3 regions of the Streptomyces auratus genome follow, and region 1 is predicted to be linked to each of the others. Evidence: riboswitches for the same ligand, from Rfam matches in the RefSeq annotation. Region 1 holds a riboswitch; each other region holds the start of a gene.
The links. Region 1 has a riboswitch for S-adenosylmethionine ahead of BKA18_RS03955 (amino acid ABC transporter permease). Riboswitches for the same ligand answer to the same signal wherever they lie in the genome.
Positions count from the first base shown of each region.

Region 1 (4,551 bases):
CGCCGTACTCGTGTCCGTCGTCGACGACCACCGCGATCCGCGGATCCTTGCCCAGCTGTGCCCACCGCCTGCTGCGAGTGATCGAATACAGCCACAGCGCCGTACCGTCCCAGACGAACCACAGCGCGCCGGCGTGCGGTGCGCCGTCGCCGCCGACCGTCGCGACCCGGCAGGTGCGCTGCGTCCCGAGGAACGCATCGAGCTCGCCGCGCGTCATCATGATCCGGCGCCCGCGCCGCTGTGTGTCGGCCATCCGTCCCCGCCCTCCGCCGTGTGGCAGCCCCTACTGCGGGCACCGCCCCGCTCACCCGATACTCATCCCACACACATCCATCAACTGACTGCGTGTCAGAAAGCATGCGGGCCCTTCCTGGCGTACGCAATGGCCGCTACTCTCACCCGTCGTGAACCGGCCCGTCAGGGAATCGGACCGCCAGAGGGGAATGCGATGCCTTCGCACGCCGCGCGGCTCGGCGCGCCACTGGACCCGGCCTCGACGGTGCTGCTGACCGTCGAGTGCCAGCGCGGTGTGGTCGGCCCGGACAGCGCTTTGCCCGAACTGGCCGAGGCGGCCCGCACGTCGGGCGCGCTGGTCAACGTCGCACGGCTGGTGGCAGCGGCCCACGACACCGGCGTCCAGGTGCTGCACGCGATCGCCGAACGCCGTCCCGACGGCCGCGGCGCCAGCCACAACGCCCGCCTCTTCAAGGCGGCCGAGCGGCTGCCCGTCCAGCAGTTCGCCGGGTCCACGGCGGTACGTGTCGCCGATCCGATTCCCGTGACGGAGGACGACCTGGTCGTGCGCCGGCTGCACGGCCTCTCGCCGATCGCCGGCACCGAGGTGGACGCGCTGCTGCGCAACCTCGGATGCCGCACGCTCGTCGTCACCGGGGTGTCGGCGAACGTGGCGGTCCCCAACGCCGTGTTCGACGCGGTCAACCTGGGCTACACGGCAGTGGTGCCCGCGGACGCCATCGCGGGGGTGCCCGCCGAGTACACCCCCGCGATGGTCCGCAACACCCTCGCCCTGGTCGCCACCATCACCACCACGGAGGAGGTCCTGGCCGGCTGGCGACAACTGCGCGGCGGCCGCTGACCTGGATGACGGGGGACCGGGCGGCGGCGCCCGTTGCTTCAGCCGAGGGCGACCGAACCGCCCTTGTCGTCCACCTTCGCGGGCGCCGGCCCCTTGGTGGCGGGGCCCTTCTCCACGCTGCCGTCGTTGATGTCGATCAGCAGCTCGGCGTGGGAGGGGTGGGTGTGCAGGACACAAGGGGACCGGGAACAGCTGAACGTGCAGGGGCACGGCCCAGTCGGATGCTGGACGTGGTTCCTCTTCGGTTTCCATCGGCACCGGGTTTGGGGCGCCCTCCTTGCGCTGGACGTCCACCTTCACCAGCGAGAAGAAGCGCATGCCGGCGGCGCGAATCGTCGGAATGTCCTTGGCACGCCCCGAGTGTCGGGGATGTCCCCAGGGGTTCGAATCAGAGGGCGCGGGCGTTGTGGGCAGCCGGGCGGTCACAGGCCCTGGCGAGGTGCGCTTCTGGCGGAGGGAGGAGTGACCGCGCTGGTGGCTGCCCTGGTAGCCGAGCGGGGCGATTCTTCCCGCTGCTTCCAGGCGTTGGTGCAGCCCACCAGGTCCGCCCCGACTCGGTTTGTCGTCCCACAGGTCGGGCAGGCTTTGACAACCATGTCCGAGATCTGTCTAACTTACGCCGCAGATCGGTCATGAGTGTCAGCGACAAGCCCTGGCTTGCTGACCGGCAACCCTCGCGCCGCGGTGGGGTGCCCCAGGTGACGACCGGACCGGAAGCCCTTCGGTAAGCGCGAGCCCCCATGGGGCCGGAACAGTGACGGTGACGGAATGTACGCAGCTTTCGAGACGGCCGCATGGCGGCGTCGCGGCTGCCTGCTGCTGTGCGCGAACCGGTCGGTCGATCTGCTCCGCGTCAGCAGCGCACTGTGTACCGGCACCTGCGCCTGCCGTGCCTGCTGCCAAGGCTGACGGTTTTCTGAATCTTTGATGCCACCGCTCTCGCGGTGTGCTCCCTTCCTGCCCAGCCCCCGTTCCGCGCATCCCCGCGCGCATCGTCACGCAGAGCCCTGCCGGCTCGGCCGTGCCGTTGCCGCGTCCGCGGTCCGGGGTGTCCGAATTCGCTGGAGCCCTCCATGAGTGAACCCCCTGGCGCTGTCGCATTCCTCGCCTCAGCGCCTCCTGCCGAGGAGACCCCCGAACCCTCCTCCGAGCCTCGTACCGTGGGTCCTGCCGAGGCCGAACGGCCCGGCGACGACACCGCACCGCGGCCACCGGCGGCACAGCGGGTGCTGCCGCTGCGCAGACCAGGTCGCTGGATCGCCACGGCGATCGTGCTGGTGCTGGTCGCCCAGTTCGCCCACGGACTGGTGACCAACCCCTTCTATCAGTGGGACCGGTTCTCGTACTGGTTCCTGCGTCCGACGATCCTCGACGGTCTGCTCGTCACCCTCGAAGTGACGGCGTACAGCGCCGTGTTCGGTCTGCTCGGCGGCATCCTGATCGCCCTGGGCAGGCTCTCCCGGAGCCCGATGCTGCGGGCGGTCAGCTGGACCTACACATGGCTGTTCCGATCGGTTCCGCTGATCGTGGTGCTGCTGTTCCTCTACAACTTCAGCGCGCTGTACAAGACACTGAGCCTCGGGGTTCCGTTCGGGCCCGCCTTCTTCACCTTCGACGAGTCCCGGCTCGCCACCGACGTCGTCGTCGCGGTCGTCGGACTCAGTCTGAACGAGGCGGCGTACGCGTCCGAGGTGGTGCGGAGCGGCATCCTCGCGGTCGACCAGGGGCAGCACGAGGCGGCATGGGCACTCGGCCTGCCGAAGAGCTATCAGTTCACGAAGATCGTCTTCCCGCAGGCTCTGCGGTCCATCACCCCGAACTACGTCAATCTGCTGATCAATCTGATCAAGAGCACCTCGCTCGTCTTCTACGTGTCGCTGCTCGATCTTTTCGGCTCCGCGCAGAGCATGGGCAGCACCTACCCGGGTGACATCGTCCCGCTGTTGCTGGTCGCCACCGTCTGGTACTTGATCCTCACGAGTGGGGTCTCCGTCGTGCAGTTCTACGTCGAGCGGCACTTCTCCCGGGGCGCGACGCGCACCCTTCCGCCGACGCCATTGCAGAAGGTGCGGACGGGACTGCGTGATCTGCGGGCCCGAGCCCAAAGGGAGGCGGCGATATGACCACCGAGACCGCTGAGAGCACCGAGCTGACTGAGATCACCGACACCACCGAGATACGACCTGCTGCGGTCGAGGTGCACGGCGTGCGCAAGTGGTACGGCGCCCACCGGGTGCTGGACGGCGTCGAGTTGACCGTGTCGCCCGGCGAGGTCACCGTGATTCTCGGGCCGTCCGGGTCCGGCAAATCCACCCTGCTTCGGGTGATCAACCACCTGGAGAAGCCCGAGGTCGGGTACGTCAGCGTGAACGGTGAGCTGATCGGCGTCCGCCGGCACGGCGAGCGCGGCGAGGCGGGGGTCCCCCCGTCCGCAGGCCGGGGGAGGCTCAAGGAGCTGAGCGAACGGGTCATCCTGGGCCAGCGCAGCCGGATCGGCTTCGTCTTCCAGCACTTCAACCTCTTCCCGCATCTGACGGCGCTGGACAACGTGGCCGCCGCTCCCGTGGCGACCGGGAAGCTGACCAAGCCCGAGGCGCAGGAGCTGGCCCGCGAACTGCTCGGCCGGGTGGGCCTGGCCGACAAGGTCGGCGCCTATCCGCGGCAGCTGTCCGGCGGCCAGCAGCAGCGGGTGGCCATCGCCCGCGCCCTCGCCCTCCGGCCGGGGGTCATCCTCTTCGACGAACCGACCTCCGCGCTCGATCCCGAACTTGTCGGTGAGGTGCTGGCCGTCATCAAGGACCTGGCCACCAGCGGCACCACTCTCATCATCGTCACCCACGAGATCGGCTTCGCCCGTGAGGTCGCCGACCAGGTCGTCTTCCTCGACGAGGGCCGGATCGTCGAACAGGGCCCGCCCTCCGAGGTGCTGGACCACCCGAAACACGAGCGGACCAGGGACTTCCTGAGCAAGGTGCTCTGACCTCCGCCGTACGTCCCACTGCCCGCGCCCCGCCCGGGCTCGTGCACCCCCACACCACCGCAGCCCCCCACACACGTCACCGAAGAACAAGCAGCACGTCACCGCAACCGTTCACCGAACCAAGGACCGCCATGCGCACCCTCAGCCTCCGCAGCAGACTCCTCCGCGGCCTCACCGCGGGCACCGCCGTCGCCACCCTCGTCACCGGCCTCGCCGCCTGCGGGGGCAACAGCGACGCGGCCGGCACGTCCGACAGCAAGCCGTCCGGGACGGTCACCGTGGGGGCCCTTTCCAACGGTGCCGCCAAGGAGACCGAGCTCAAGGTCTCCGAGGTCAAGTCCATCAGCGCCAAGCTGCCCAAGTCGATCGCCAAGAAGGGCAAGCTGGTCGTCGGCGTCGGCGCCCTGCCCACCGGCTCCGTTCCGCTGAACTTCGTCGGCGACGACCAGAAGACGCTCACCGGATCCGAGCCCGA
Region 1 covers NZ_JBNGCB010000001.1:961,662-966,212, reverse strand. The annotation lists gene BKA18_RS03965 (pyridoxamine 5'-phosphate oxidase family protein) at 1-253, opposite strand, end outside; gene BKA18_RS03960 (cysteine hydrolase family protein) at 449-1,096, shown strand; SAM riboswitch class IV at 1,725-1,833, shown strand; gene BKA18_RS03955 (amino acid ABC transporter permease) at 2,170-3,219, shown strand; gene BKA18_RS03950 (amino acid ABC transporter ATP-binding protein) at 3,216-4,076, shown strand; gene BKA18_RS03945 (ABC transporter substrate-binding protein) at 4,208-4,551, shown strand, end outside.

Region 2 (4,551 bases), on a different contig from region 1:
GGCGACCGCCGGAATGATCGAGACGCCCGCACCGTCCGGGGTCGGCGTTTCCAGACCCTGCTCGAAGCGCACATCGTCGTCGTTCACGTACACGTTCACGAAGCGGCGCAGCTTGCCGGCGTCGTCCAGCACACGGGCCGCGATGCCCTGGTGGTTCCGCTCCAGGTCGGCGATCACCTCGGACAGGGTCGCGCCCTCGGCGGTGACCTCGGCCTGGCCGCCGGTGTAGGTGCGGAGGATGGTGGGGATGCGGACCTTGACGCTCATGGTTCTGCCTTCCGGGTGGTGCGGAGTACGAGTTCGGGGGCGGGGGCGGTGCCCGTCCGCGGACGGGCCGACGACCTCAGCCGGCCAGGCCGGCCGCGCGGAACGCGTCCAGGTCCGGGCGGATCGTGGCCGTGGGCCCGGAGGTCGGGGCGACCGCGTCCAGGGTCTTGAGGCCGTCACCGGTGTTGAGGACGACGGTGGTCAGGGACGGGTCGAGCAGGCCGTCCTCGATCAGCTTCTTGGTCACGCCGACGGTCACCCCGCCCGCGGTCTCCGCGAAGATCCCCTCGGTCCGGGCCAGCAGCTTGATCGCGTCCACGATCTGCTCGTCGTTGACATCCTCCACCGCACCGCCGGTCCGGCGCGCGATGTCGAGCACGTACGGACCGTCGGCCGGGTTGCCGATCGCCAGCGACTTGGCGATGGTCTTCGGCTTCTGCGGGCGCACGACGTCGTGCCCGGCCTTGAAGGCCGTGGACACCGGCGAGCAGCCCTCCGCCTGGGCGCCGAAGATCTTGTAGGGCTTGTCCTCGACCAGGCCGAGGGCGATCAGCTCCTTGAGCCCCTTGTCGATCTTCGTCAGCTGCGAGCCGGACGCGATCGGGATGACCAGCTGGTCCGGGAGCTGCCAGCCCAGCTGCTCGCAGATCTCGTACGCGAGGGTCTTGGAACCCTCGCCGTAGTACGGACGCAGGTTGACGTTGACGAAGCCCCAGCCCTCGCCCAGCGGGTCGCCGATGAGCTCCGAGCAGAAGCGGTTGACGTCGTCGTAGTTGCCCTCGATGCCGACCAGGTCGCCGCCGTAGACCGCGGCCATGACGACCTTGCCGGCCTCCAGGTCGTGCGGGATGAAGACGCAGGACTTGAAACCGGCGCGGCGGGCCGCGGCGCCGACGGCACCGGCGAGGTTGCCGGTGGAGGAGCAGGAGAGGGTGGTGAAGCCGAAGGCGCGGGCGGCCTCGACGGCGATCGCCACGACGCGGTCCTTGAAGGAGTGCGTCGGGTTGCCGGAGTCGTCCTTGACGTACAGCCCGCCGGTGACGCCCAGCTCGGCGGCGAGCCGGTCGGCCTGGACGAGCTTGGTGAAGCCGGGGTTGAGATTGGGCTTGTCGGCCACGTCGGCGGGGACGGGCAGCAGCGGGGCGTAGCGCCAGATGTTGTCCGGCCCGGCCTCGATCTGCTTCCGCAGCCCCTCGGGGTCGCCGCTCGGCAGGTCGTACGCGACTTCGAGCGGCCCGAAACATTCCTGGCACGCGAAGATCGGACCGAGCGAAAAGCGCTGTCCGCACTCACGGCAGGACAGCGCTGCGGCGGGGCCCAGAGCGACGGTGGGGGTGTTTTCGGTGACTTGCACAGCCATGGAGGCGAGGCCCTTTCTCCTCATCTTCCTCGCGACGAATCTCGCCACGAGACGGATTTGGCACCTTCCCTAGCCGGGAGCCTCGCGCGCGGGACGTAATCGAGCGTCCTTGCGGCAAGACCGGCTGGAGGGTTGCCGGGGCTTCAACGGGCCGTATCCCTCTGCCCCTCTGGATGAGCGGTATGGCACTGGGCCGAAACCCAGGCGTTTGTGGCACGGACCCCGACATGCGACGGTCATCCGCGTTGTTCAAGACTGTAACCGACGGCACTGACAGTTGAGATAGTCGTCCGAACCGCGAGATGGATCACAAGGGCCGCCCTCCGGCGGCGACCGAGGAGTCGTAGACGTGCTGGAAGAGGTGGAGCGCTGGCTGCGCGGCCGTTCCTGGTCCGCCGCGGACCGCCCGCTGGAGCAGCTGCTGGAGGCCAAGCGCCAGACGGGCCGGACGGTCAGCGTCGTCCTGCCCGCGCTCGACGAGGAGGCCACGGTCGGCGCGATCGTGACCACGATCCGTGACACGCTGATGACGGACGCGACCGGGCTGGTCGACGAGCTGGTGGTGCTGGACTCCGGCTCCACCGACCGCACCGCCGAGGTCGCGGCGGCGGCCGGCGCCCGGGTGGTGCACCGCGACAGCATCCTGTCGCGGCTGCCCGCGCTCCCCGGCAAGGGCGAGGTGCTGTGGCGCTCCCTCCTGGCCACCACCGGCGACATCATCTGCTTCATCGACGCCGACCTGCGCGAATTCTCCGCCACCTTCGTCTCCGGCATCATCGGCCCGCTGCTGACCGACCCGGACATCCAGTTCGTCAAGGCGATGTACGACCGCCCCCTGGAGACCGGCCCCGGCGGCATCGACGCCGGCCAGGGCGGCCGGGTCACCGAGCTGGTCGCCCGCCCGCTCCTCAACCTCCACTGGCCCCAGCTGGCCGGCTTCGTCCAGCCCCTCGGCGGCGAGTACGCGGCCCGCCGCTCCCTCCTGGAACGGCTCCCCTTCCCCGTCGGCTACGGCGTCGAGCTCGGCCTGCTCGTCGACGCCCTGCACACCGTCGGCCTCGACGCCCTGGCCCAGGTGGACGTCGGCGTCCGCAAACACCGCCACCAGGACGGCCAGGCCCTGGGCCGGATGGCCGCCGCCATCTACCGCACCGCCCAACTACGCCTGACCCGCGGCCACTTGGTGCGCCCCCGGCTCACCCAGTTCGACCGCGGCGACCAGGGCTTCATCCCGCGCACCACGGACGTGGACACCGAGGAACGCCCCCCGATGACCGAAATCCCGGAGTACGCGGCCCGCCGGGCGGCGTGAGGGGTCACGCCCTTGGCCGCTTCCATGCGTTTGCGGGGATCTGTAGCGGGTTACTGTCGCGACATGGTGTCCGAGCGCAGTGCGGTGCAAGCAGGTGCCGAGGTTCTTGTTGCGTCCAATCGTGGGCCGGTTTCCTACAGCCTGGGGGAGGACGGGACGCTCACCGCCAAGCGGGGCGGGGGCGGGCTGGTGTCGGCGCTGTCGGCGATCGGGCCCGAGACCGATGCGGTGTGGGTGTGTGCCGCGCTCGGCGGCGGGGACCGGGAGGCCGTACGGCGGACGGGTGGTGCGCTGGAGCCGGGCGACACCGGTGGACAGCGTGTCCGGATGCTGGACATCCCGGCCGAGGTGTACGCCGCCGCCTACAACGGTGTCGCGAACTCCGTGCTGTGGTTCGTCCACCACATGCTCTACCAGACACCGCTGGAACCGGTCTTCGGCGCGGAGTTCCGGGCGCAGTGGGCGGCGTACGAGGCGTACAACGCGGCCTTCGCGGACGCGCTGGCCGACGGCGCGGCTCCCGGCGCGGCCGTCCTGGTCCAGGACTACCACCTGGCGCTGGTGCCCGGCATGCTCCGTGAGCGCCGCCCCGACCTGCGCATCGCGCACTTCTCGCACACGCCGTGGGCCCCCGCCGAGTACTTCGCGATACTCCCCGACGACATCCAGCGGCAGCTGGCGCTGGGCATTCTCGGTGCGGACCGGGCGAACTTCCTCACCCACCGGTGGGCCGAGAACTTCCTGGCCTGCGCCGAGACCGGGCTCGGCGGGCAGTGCGAGCGCGTGCGGCCGGAGGACGGGCCGCCCGGCATCGTCGCGCTCGTCCCGGAGCGCAAGGCGCACACGACGTGGATCGGTGTGCACGGGCTCGGCGCCGACGCCGATTTCCTGCGGGAGCGCGCGCACCGTCCCGACGTCGAGGAGCGGATGACGGCGCTGCGCGCACAGATCGGCGGGCCGGACCGCAAGACCGTGGTCCGCGTGGACCGCACCGAACTCTCCAAGAACATCGTGCGGGGCCTGCTCGCCTATCGGCAGCTTCTCGCCGACCGCCCCGAGTGGCGCGAGCGGGTCGTGCACATCGCCTTCGCCTACCCCTCGCGCCAGGACCTCGCCGTCTACCGCGAGTACACCGCGGAGGTCGAGCAGGTGGCGGCGGCCGTCAACGCCGAGTTCGGGACGGCGGATTGGCAGCCCGTCGTGCTGCACGTCAAGGACGATTTCGCCCGCTCGCTGGCCGCCTACCGGCTCGCGGACGTGGCCCTCGTCAACCCGATCAGGGACGGGATGAACCTGGTCGCCAAGGAGATCCCGGTGGTGTCGGACACCGGCTGCGCGCTGGTCCTGTCGCGGGAGGCGGGCGCGCACGAGGAGCTCGGTGCGCATGCGCTGACCGTCAATCCGTACGACGTCATGGGGACCGCCGAGGCGCTGCACGAGGCGCTGTCGATGGACGACGCCGAGCGCGCGGCGCGCACCGAACGGCTGGCCGCGGCGGCCACCGCGCTGCCGCCCGCCCAGTGGCTCCTGGACCAGCTGCGGGAACTGGGCGGCTGAACCGCGGAGTTCGGGCGACTGGTCCGCGGGCTTCGGGTGGCCGATCCGCGGAATC
Region 2 covers NZ_JBNGCB010000003.1:446,826-451,376, reverse strand. The annotation lists gene BKA18_RS21630 (MoaD/ThiS family protein) at 1-267, opposite strand, end outside; gene thrC (threonine synthase) at 344-1,627, opposite strand; SAM riboswitch class I at 1,645-1,807, opposite strand; gene BKA18_RS21620 (glucosyl-3-phosphoglycerate synthase) at 1,977-2,939, shown strand; gene BKA18_RS21615 (alpha,alpha-trehalose-phosphate synthase (UDP-forming)) at 3,003-4,496, shown strand.
Region 2: another riboswitch for S-adenosylmethionine. It lies ahead of thrC (threonine synthase); the one in region 1 lies ahead of BKA18_RS03955 (amino acid ABC transporter permease).

Region 3 (4,551 bases), 1.2 Mb from region 1:
GGAGACGCACATCGCGTTCCGCACGTATTCCCAGCACGACCTTGAGGCCGCCTTTGCGATTGGCCTCGACGCGTAGGCCTGTTTTTCCCCACGTTTTCGGCTGTCCCGCCGTGGTTCTTCTCGCCGTTGCGCTCGGCGGCGCACCCGCACGTTGTCGGCTGGCCCGCCGCGGGTGTTTGTCGCCGTTGCGCCTGCGGCGGGCTGGTTGCCGCTGCGCTGGCTGATCGGCTGCGGGACCGGCCCTCCGGACTCCGTCCTGCGGTCCGCCCCCTCCCGTTGGGGGTGGATGAAGACCGGTGGGGGCGGACCTCATCCCTCGACTACACGCAGACGACGGCCGGGGCCCGCCCCCACCGGCCTCTTCCCACCCACTACGGGAGGGGCCGCGCCGCAGGACGAAGTCCGGAGGAGCGGCACCGCACCCGACCACCCACGCCCGCCGCAGGCGCAACGGCGAAACACCCCGACGGCGGGCCAGCCGACAACGTGCGGCGCGCCGCAAAGCGCAACGGCGAAAAACCACCACGGCGGGACAGCCGAAAACGTGGGAATCAACCCGCGCTACGCACGGGAACACAACGGCCGTCCTCAGTGCGGTAGTTCCAGGTGGCGCCGTCCGTCACCAGTTCCTTGACCGCGCGGAGGAAGCGGTCAACGTGCTCATCCGGCGTGCCCACGCCAAAGCTCACGCGGATGGCGTTCAGCGATCGCTCGCCGGGGGCTGCCTCCGGGGCGCCGCACTCCCCGGGGTCCTGCGGCTCGCTGCCCAGGAGGGTCCGTACCAGGGGGTGGGCGCAGAACAGGCCGTCGCGGACGCCGATGCCGTACTCCGCCGACAGGGCCGCGGCGAAGTGTGAGCTGTTCCAGCCCTCGACGACGAAGGAGAGGACGCCGACGCGTGCGGCGTCGGCGCCGAAGAGCGAGAGGACCTGGACCTCGGGCACCTCGGCCAGGCCCGCCCGGACGCGGTCGATCAGTTCCTGCTCACGGGCGATCAGCTCCGGGAAACCGGCCTCGGTCAGTGCCTGGCAGGCGGAGGCGATGGCGTAGGCGCCGATGACGTTCGGCGAGCCGGCCTCGTGCCGGGCCGCGGTGGTGTGCCACTCGATGTCCACCCCGCCGTCCGTACGGCGGGAAACCTTGCGGCTGGCGCCGCCGCCCGCCAGGTACGGTGCGGCGTCCTGCAGCCAGTCCGCGCGGCCGGCCAGCACACCGGCGCCGAACGGCGCGTACAGCTTGTGGCCGGAGAAGGCGACCCAGTCGGCGTCCAGCTCGGCGAGGTCCACGGGGTGGTGCGGGACGAGCTGCGCCGCGTCCAGCACGATTCGCGCGCCGTGCGCGTGGGCCGCGGCCGCCAGTTCCCGTACCGGCCACAGCTCACCGGTGACGTTGGACGCGCCCGTCACGCAGACCAGCGCGGGGCCGTAGGGCTCGCGCTCGGCCAGCGCCTTCTCCAGGGTGTCCACCGCCTGCCGCGGGGTGCGCGGCGCGTTGAGGTAGGTCACGGCGACATCCGCGCGCTGTTCCCACGGCAGCAGCGAGGCGTGGTGCTCGGTCTCGAAGACGAACACCCGGGTGCCCTGCGGGAGGGCGGCGGCCAGCAGGTTCAGCGAGTCGGTGGTCGAGCGGGTGAACACCACCTGGTCGTCGGCGCGGCAGCCGAGGAACTCCGCGATCGTCCGGCGGCTGTTCTCGAAGAGGTCGGTGGAGAGCTGGGAGAGGTATCCGGCGCCGCGGTGGACGCTGCCGTAGTACGGGGCGTAGGCGGCGACGTCGTCCCAGACGCGCTGGAGGGCGGGGGCGCTGGCGGCGTAGTCCAGCGCGGCGTAGTCGACCTCGCCGCCGGTCACGAGCGGGACGCGGACATCCCGGCCGAGAACCGGCAGCGGGGCACAAACGGAACGGTCGGCGGCAACGGCGGCAACAGACATGGCGAACTCCCGTAAGAGGTAAGCGAATTCGCTGCGGGCGGGCGTACGGAAGGAACCGTCGGGGCACCGCAGCGGAAAGGAAAAAGGGATGCGGAGAAGGGGCCGTCGAGCCCTATCGCATTCGCTGATTCACGGAAGTTCTCCCTCGAGGACCAGGATCCCTGGCGAGGGATCCGCGCTTGCCGCAGACCTCGCTGCCTGCGGCCTGGTCATCACCCGGGGCACCCCGCCACGGAAGGAGGGTTGCCGGACAGCGGGCCGGGGCCTGTGTCGCTGTCACTCGTGACCTGCGCAGAATCATGCCATACCGCCGGTACGCCGCAAGGCCCGGTCCATATGACGGAACGGGCCTTGCGTCACACCCTGCGTGACCGGGCGCTCAGGCGTTACTGGCCGCCACCCAGCGCTCCAGCGCCCGCTTGGCCGCCCCGGAGTCGATCGCGGCGGCGGCGGTGGCGATACCGGCCCGGATCTGCTCCGCCAGCGGGGCATCGGTGGGCTCCAGGGCGACCAGCGCCGCCGCCGCGTTCAGCAGCACCGCCTCGCGTACCGGCCCGGTCTCGCCGTCGAGCAGCCGGCGCGCCACCTCCGCGTTGTACGAGGCGTCCGCGCCGCGCAGCGACTCCACCGGCACCAGGTCGATGCCCACGTCCCGCGGGTCGAAGGCCTCCTCGCGCACCGTGCCGTCCCGGACGACCCACACCCGCGAGGTCGCGGTCGTGGTCAGCTCGTCCAGGCCGTCGTCGCCGCGGAACACCAGCGCCGAGGAGCCGCGCTCGGCGAGCACCCCGGCCAGGATGGGCGCCATCCGGGCGTCCGCGACGCCGGTCGCCTGGGCGCGGACCTTGGCGGGGTTGGTCAGCGGGCCCAGCACGTTGAAGGTGGTGCGGATGCCGAGCTGGCCCCGGGCGTTGGCGACGTGCCGCAGCGAGGGGTGGAACTTCACCGCGAAGCAGAAGGTGATCCCTGCTTCCTCGGCGACCTCGACGACCCGTCGCGGGGTGAGATCGAGGTTGACCCCGAGCTTCTCCAGGACGTCGGAGGCGCCGCTGGCCGAGGATGCGGCGCGGTTGCCGTGCTTGACGACCTTGGCGCCGGTGCCGGCCACCACGATCGAGGACATCGTGGAGATGTTGACGGTCTTGGCTCCGTCGCCGCCGGTGCCGACGATGTCCACGCTCGGCCCGGGCACCTCGATCAGCCGGGCGTGCTCGTACATCGTCCGCACGAGGCCGGAGATCTCCGCGACGGTCTCGCCCTTGGCCCGCAGCGCCACCGCGAACCCGGCGATCTGGGCGTCGCCGGCCTCGCCCCGCATGATCTTGTCCATCGCCCATGCGGTGTCGTCCGCGGTGAGGTCACGGCCGTCGAGCAGGGCGTTCAGGAGGCCCGGCCAGGTCTGGGCCGCCACGCTGTCGCCGCCAAAGGGGGTCGCAACGCTCATGGTCCACACTCCTGGTTTGTCTCCTGCTTCTGTCGCTCACCCTATCGAGCCGCCGGACACGCCGGAGGGCCCCGTCCGTCCGGACGGGACCCTCTGGGTGGCGTGCTCCCTACGGTGCGCTACGAGGCGCCGCGGTGATCAGTGGTGGCCGTGGCCGCTGGTGATCTCCTTGTACTCCTCGACCGTGGGCTTGGCGATGACGCTGTCCTCGCCGTAGTAGCTCTCGGAGAGCTTGGCGCGCAGCTTCTGCGTACGCGGGATCTTGCGCCGCACGCCGTTCTCGTCGACCTCCGGGCCCAGTTCGAGCGGCTCGGGCTGCTCGTGCTGGGTGAGGAGGTGCAGCTGCTCCTGTTCGAGCGGCTCGTGGACCTCGATGAACTCACCGTGCGGCAGGCGCTTGATGATGCCGGACTCGCGGCCGTGCAGCACCTTGTCCTTGTCGCGCCGCTGCAGACCCAGGCAGATCCGCTTGGTGGCGATGAAGCCCAGCACCGGCCCCACGAAGAACGCGATCCGGACGAACCAGGTGATCGAGTTGATCGACAGGTGGAAGTGCGTGGCCCACAGGTCGTTGCCGCCACCGATCAGCATCACGAAGTACGCGATCAGCCAGGCGACACCGAAGCCCGTACGGGTCGGGACGTTGCGCGGGCGGTCCAGGATGTGGTGCTCGCGCTTGTCGCCGCGGACCCAGGACTCCACGAACGGGTAGACCGCGATGGCGACCAGGACCAGCGGGAAGATCAGGATCGGGATCAGCACGCCGAAGTTGAGGGTGTGGCCCCAGAAGTTCCACTCCCAGCCCGGCATGACACGCACCAGACCCTCGGCGAAGCCCATGTACCAGTCGGGCTGGGCGCCGGTGGACACCTGGTCGGGGCGGTACGGGCCGATGGCCCACACCGGGTTGATGCTGGCGATCGCGGCGATCGCCGCGATCACACCGAAGACCAGGAAGAAGAAGCCTCCGGCCTTGGCCATGTAGACCGGCAGCAGCGGCATGCCCACGACGTTGTTGTTGGTCTTGCCGGCACCCGGGAACTGGGTGTGCTTGTGGTAGAAGACCAGGATCAGGTGCGCCACCAGCAGGCCGAGCATGATGCCCGGCAGCAGCAGCACGTGCACCGTGAAGAACCGCGGGATGATGTCGTGCCCCGGGAACTCCCCGCCGAAGAT
Region 3 covers NZ_JBNGCB010000001.1:2,206,528-2,211,078, forward strand. The annotation lists gene BKA18_RS09450 (Lrp/AsnC family transcriptional regulator) at 1-76, shown strand, start outside; gene BKA18_RS09455 (aminotransferase class V-fold PLP-dependent enzyme) at 552-1,931, opposite strand; SAM riboswitch class IV at 2,102-2,219, opposite strand; gene trpD (anthranilate phosphoribosyltransferase) at 2,311-3,375, opposite strand; gene qcrB (cytochrome bc1 complex cytochrome b subunit) at 3,514-4,551, opposite strand, start outside.
Region 3: another riboswitch for S-adenosylmethionine. It lies ahead of BKA18_RS09455 (aminotransferase class V-fold PLP-dependent enzyme); the one in region 1 lies ahead of BKA18_RS03955 (amino acid ABC transporter permease).